One region of the Bacillus sp. N1(2025) genome, then DNA from elsewhere that is predicted to be linked to it. Evidence: riboswitches for the same ligand, from Rfam matches in the RefSeq annotation. Region 1 holds a riboswitch; the other holds the start of a gene.
The links. A riboswitch is a leader RNA that binds a small molecule or an ion and turns the genes downstream of it on or off. The one in region 1 is predicted to bind S-adenosylmethionine.

Region 1 (3,118 bases):
TCTGTCGCCACAGCGCCGGTCGGATTATTCGGATAATTGAGATACAGCAGCTTCGCCTCGCTCCGCACCTTTTCAGGAATTACGCTGTAATCAGGGAGAAACCCTCTTACCTCCGTCAGCGGCATCATTTCCATTTTCGCTTTCGCAAGGGCGACGCCTGACCAGTAATCAGGATATCCGGGATCAGGCACCAGAATGGTATCTCCAGGGTTTAAAAGACATTGCGGAAGCTCAACAAGTCCCGCCTTGCCTCCGAACAGCACGGCGACTTCCGTTTCCGGATCAAGTGTGACCCCGTACTCCCTTTCATAAAATGCAGCGGCTGCTTTTTTGAAGCTGTAAGCGCCCCGGAATGATGAGTATTTATGATTTTCCGGCCTTTCGACGGCGCGCTTCATTTCTTCAACGATATGCTGAGGCGTCGGCTGATCAGGGTTTCCCTGCCCTAAATTGATGACGTCTCTGCCTTCTTTCAGCTTTTGATTCACTTTTTGCACCAATGATGCGAAAAATTGTTCCGGCAGCTGTTTGAGTACATCTGAGATTTCAAAGTTCATATTTTCACCTTCTAAAAATGTCTTGAAATGATAGTCCATCATCATATATGGTTAAATAAAAAAAGTAAAGAGAAACTTGAGGTGTTAAAAAATGAAATGGACCGTTTCCTGTTTGCAATTTGATATTTCATACGGAAATCCTTCAGAAAACTTTAAAAAAGCAGAATCTTTGATTGAGCAAGAAAGCCGCCATGCGGATGTAATCGTGCTTCCTGAGTTGTGGACGACCGGCTATGATCTCACACGGCTAGATCAGCTGGCGGATGAAAACGGCAAAGTTTCGGAACAATGGCTTAAAGAAACGGCAAAAACATACAACGTACACCTCGTTGCCGGATCTTTTGCGGTCAAAGAAGGCGAAAATGTCTATAACACCATGTACATCGCCGATAACAGCGGACAGATCGTGAAGCGGTATCAGAAAGCACATCTGTTTCAGCTGATGGATGAACACCTTTACTTGTCAGCAGGAAACAGTGACGGTTCCTTTGAGCTTGATGGTGTCAAGTGCGCCGGGCTGATCTGCTATGATATCCGTTTCCCCGAATGGATCAGAAAGCATACGTCCCAGGGCGCGAATGTCCTGTTTATCTCTGCTGAATGGCCTCTGCCCCGCCTTGATCATTGGCGAAGCCTGCTTATCGCCAGAGCAATTGAAAACCAATGTTTTGTCGCAGCCTCTAACTGCACGGGGTCCAATCCCGATAATGAATTTGCCGGCCACAGCCTGATTATTGACCCGTGGGGCCGGATTTTAGCCGAAGGAGACCGGACGGAAGGCGCAGTCCGGGCGGAAATCGATGTGTCAGAAAGCGCGGCCGTCCGCGGAACCATTCCGGTTTTCCAAGACTTGCGGCGTGATTTATATTAATTTTCAAAAAAATGTTGACAAGAATATCCGGCACCTGCTAATATTTTCATCAACTGATTAATCCGAATTGTGATACAAATCAATATATTTTTCTCTTATCGAGAGTTGGGCGAGGGATTGGCCTTTTGACCCCAACAGCAACCGACCGTAATTCCATTGTGAAATGGGGCGCGTACATTTTGCGCCGAGACGATTGTCTCATAAGGCACGGTGCTAATTCCATCAGATGTTATCTGAGAGATAAGAGGCGGACTGCACTGTTTCAGCCTCCTTCTCTTTCAGAGAAGGAGGCTTTTTTTCGGGCGTATTCTCCGTCACGATCTCTTACTGCCACTACATAATTGGAGGGTAAATCCATGTCAGCAACTAAAACAAGTCTTTATGAACAATTAACAGAAAGCTCCGCCGCCGCGTTAGCCGTCAAGCTCGGCTTATTCCAAAACAAAAGCACTCTGACATGCCGTGAAATCGGCGACGGCAATTTAAATTATGTCTTTCATGTTTACGATAAAGAAAACAAAAAAGGACTGATTATTAAACAGGCAATCCCTTACGCGAAAGTCGTCGGTGAAAGCTGGCCGCTTACGATTGATCGGGCGAGAATCGAAAGCAGCGCCCTCATCCGCCAGGGCGAACACGTGCCGCACCTCGTTCCGGCCGTTTACTATTCCGATACTGAAATGGCCGTCACGGTAATGGAAGACCTCTCCCATTTGCGGATTTCAAGAAAAGGGCTGCTGGAAGGGCAGCATTATCCGAACTTATCGGTTCATATCGGTGAATTTTTAGGGAAAACGCTGTTTTACTCATCTGATTATGCGCTTGATGTGAAAGTAAAGCAGCAGCTTGCAAAGCAGTTTACAAATCCTGAGCTTTGCAATATTACGGAAAGGCTTGTGTTTACAGAACCGTTTCTCGACCATGAGACAAACGATTTTGAAGAGGAGCTGCGCCCATACGCAGAAAAAGTTTGGAACAATTCCCGGCTGAAAGAAGGCGCTGACGAATTGAAAGCCATCTTTCTGAATTCCGCGGAAACATTGGTTCACGGCGATCTGCACACGGGAAGCATCTTTGCCGATGAACATGAAACAAAGGTGATTGATCCCGAGTTTGCTTTCTTCGGACCGATCGGGTTTGACATCGGCCAATTTATCGCCAATCTGCTGTTAAACGCCCTCAGCCGCGACGGTGACGACAGACAGCCGTTATATGATCATACTGCCGCCGTATGGGATACATTTGTGAAAACATTCAGTGAAGCATGGGAGAAAGACTGCTTGCCTTCCCGCAGACACCTGCTGGAAGACACACTGAAAAACGCGTTTGAGGAAGCGGTCGGTTTTGCGGGATGCGAACTGATCCGGCGCACGATCGGACTCGCCCATGTGGCTGACTTAGATGAAATCACTCCGTTTGACAAACGAATCGAACGGAAGAAGCTCGCGCTTGACATCGGCGCCTATTATATCGAAAACAGAAAAAAACTGAAGCATATCACCGAGGTTCTGGACCAATTTAAGCTCCGTGTAAAGGAATGATGCAGCATGACCAATGAATTTGCCATCCCCCGTTCTGTAGAATGGAAAGAAACCTACATCCGCATTTTAAATCAGCAAAAGCTTCCCGACGTCACTGAATATGTGGAACTTGAAACAAAGGAAGATGTATTCGACGCGATTGTCACGCT
Region 2 (3,118 bases), on a different contig from region 1:
GCAAACGCATCATAATAACTGATGTATAGCCTCCGGTTTCTCATGAATTCACGGACCACATACTGGACGGGTGTATCCAGATGCTTCTGGTCTTTCGCGAGCTCAATCACCCACTGCTCGAACTCTTCTAAAAATTCTTTTTCCGGCATGATATACATTTTATTAATATGCCGGTAAAATTCTTTATCCTGCTCCGTCAGTTCTTCTGTGATGACAGGATTTGCCAAAGAATAAACCGAATTCGGGTCCGAATCTTCCATCGTTTCGATCCACTCTTCCGCAATTTGATCCGCTTGTTCTGTAAAATAGTCGTATAATGCTTCATTTATCTTCATATCTCTTCTCCTTTCCCATTTCCAATTATAGCGTCAGCGGGTCATGAATGAAAATAAAAGCTGTTAAACTATCCATTTATTTGAAATTTTTTAGTGCAATAGATTACGCCTTTTTTATGAAAATGCTTCAAATGACTCTTTCCGACCGGCATGCTCTGCCATAAAATAGTAGCAACACCCTTGTATCCACTCGCAAGCATAAAAAAGGAGGGCTTTTTTATGAATGGTGAAATGCATTTGATTCCTTATGTCACGGATGAACAGATCATGGATGTGAACGAGCTTCCAGAGGGTATTAAAGTGATTAAGGCGCCAGAGTTGTGGGCAAAAGGGTTTAAAGGCAAGGATATTAAAATCGCGGTGCTTGACACAGGCTGCGACATCAATCATCCTGATTTGAAAGACCGGATTGTCGGCGGGAAAAACTTCACCGATGATGACGGAGGCAAAGAAGACGCGATTTCCGATTATAACGGACACGGGACACACGTTTCCGGAACGATTGCCGCCAATGATTCAAACGGCGGAATTTCGGGTGTCGCGCCGGAAGCAAGCCTCTTAATTGTTAAAGTTCTCGGCGGTCAAAACGGCAGCGGCAAATACGAATGGATCATTAACGGCATCAACTACGCCGTTGAACAAAAGGCCGATATCATTTCCATGTCACTCGGCGGGCCAAGCGATGTGCCTGAATTGAAAGAAGCCGTCGCAAATGCGGTAAAAAGCGGTGTTCTGGTCGTTTGCGCGGCAGGAAACGAAGGCGACGGAGACGAGCGTACAGAGGAACTGTCGTATCCGGCCGCTTACAACGAAGTGATCGCAGTCGGATCAGTCTCAATCGCCCGTAAATCGTCTGAATTTTCAAACGCCAATAAAGAGATTGACCTAGTGGCTCCGGGAGAAAATATTCTCTCCACCCTTCCCAACCATAAATACGGGAAGCTGACGGGCACTTCAATGGCCGCCCCGCATGTGAGCGGAGCGCTTGCCTTAATAAAAGGGCTTGAACAGGACGCGTTTCAGCGGACGCTTTCTGAGGCTGAAGTCTACGCCCAGCTCGTGCGGCGGACCCTTCCTTTGGACATCGCCAAAACATTGGCCGGGAACGGGTTTCTGTATTTAGACGCGCCTGAAGTGCTGATGGAAAGAGCCGAACAGGCACAGCTGCTGTCTTTCTGATATTTTTCTCATATAATGAATGGTCAGCTTGTCACATCACCAATTTTTAAAATGTGAGATTTTCTATTGACAGTGATCTGAATAAGCTGATAAGATAACCAACAAATGATGTAACTTTTCAAAAAAATTGAAATACTTTCTCTTATCGAGAGTTGGGCGAGGGATTGGCCTTTTGACCCCAACAGCAACCGACCGTAATTCCATTGTGAAATGGGGCGCGTGATTTTTGCGCCGAGACGACTGTCTCATAAGGCACGGTGCTAATTCCATCAGACGTGATCTGAGAGATGAGAGAGGCTTACATTTTGAAGTTAAAGCCTCTTTCTCTCATGAGAAAGGGGCTTTTTTGTTACATCTCACTTAAAGGAGGAAACTTAATGACAACAATCAAAACTTCGAACCTCGGTTTTCCGAGAATCGGCTTGAACAGAGAATGGAAAAAAGCGCTTGAGGCTTATTGGAAAGGAAACACTGACAAAGAAACGTTTCTTAAAGAACTTGACGGTTTATTCTTATCAGCTGTCAAAACACAGCTTGACCAGCATATCGATATCGTGCCGGTCTCTGATTTCACCCATTATGACCATGTGCTTGATACAGCCGTCAGCTTTAACTGGATTCCGGAAAGATTCCGCAGCATCACGGATCCCGTTGATACATACTTTGCGATTGCCCGCGGTGTAAAAGACGCCGTTTCCAGTGAAATGACGAAATGGTTTAATACCAACTACCATTACATCGTTCCTGAATATGACGAAAGCATTGAATTCCGTCTGACGAGAAACAAACAGCTTGATGACTACCGCCGGATCAAAGAAGAATTCGGAGCGGAAACGAAACCTGTCATCGTCGGTCCGTACACATTCGTCACGCTTGCGAAAGGATACGAAGAATCAGAAGCGAAAGCGATTCAAAAACGCCTTGTTCCTCTTTATGTTCAGCTGCTGAAAGAGCTTGAAGCAGAAGGCGTCAAATGGGTTCAGATTGATGAGCCTGCCCTTGTGACAGCTTCTTCTGAAGACGTCCGTGCCGCCAAAGACCTCTATGAAGCGATCACAAAAGAGCTTTCAGGACTGAATGTTCTCCTGCAGACATACTTTGATTCGGTTGATGCATATGAAGAACTCGTTTCTTATCCCGTACAGGGAATCGGGCTTGACTTCGTGCATGATAAAGGCAGAAACCTTGAGCAGCTGAAAAAGCACGGCTTCCCGAAAGATAAAGTGCTGGCAGCCGGTGTGATCGACGGGCGCAACATTTGGAAAATCGATGTTGAAGAACGCCTTGATGCAGCTCTGGATATCCTCAGCCACGCTGACGTTGAGGAATTATGGATTCAGCCTTCAAGCAGCCTTCTGCACGTGCCGGTGGCAAAACACCCTGACGAGCACCTTGAAAAGGATTTGCTGAACGGCCTGTCATACGCTAAAGAAAAACTGGCGGAACTCGGCGTCTTAAAAGAAGGGCTTCTGTCCGGCAAAGCGGCCGTCAGTGAGCAGATCGAAGAGTCAAAAGCGGCACTTAAGGCTTTAAAAGCATTCGCAACAGGAGCGAACTCAGCTCAAAAAGAAGAGCTGAATCAGCTGACGGAAAAAGATTTCTCC

Region 2: linked by a shared signal. The riboswitch ahead of metE (5-methyltetrahydropteroyltriglutamate--homocysteine S-methyltransferase) and the one ahead of mtnK (S-methyl-5-thioribose kinase) in region 1 are both predicted to bind S-adenosylmethionine.

What each region holds. Positions count from the first base shown of each region.
Region 1 covers NZ_JBLTJB010000006.1:7,627-10,744, reverse strand. The annotation lists gene ACNFN4_RS14365 (pyridoxal phosphate-dependent aminotransferase) at 1-557, opposite strand, end outside; gene ACNFN4_RS14360 (carbon-nitrogen family hydrolase) at 649-1,428, shown strand; SAM riboswitch class I at 1,521-1,675, shown strand; gene mtnK (S-methyl-5-thioribose kinase) at 1,785-2,969, shown strand; gene mtnA (S-methyl-5-thioribose-1-phosphate isomerase) at 2,976-3,118, shown strand, end outside.
Region 2 covers NZ_JBLTJB010000004.1:18,866-21,983, forward strand. The annotation lists gene ACNFN4_RS10320 (STAS domain-containing protein) at 1-335, opposite strand, end outside; gene ACNFN4_RS10325 (S8 family peptidase) at 555-1,514, shown strand; SAM riboswitch class I at 1,654-1,808, shown strand; gene metE (5-methyltetrahydropteroyltriglutamate--homocysteine S-methyltransferase) at 1,892-3,118, shown strand, end outside.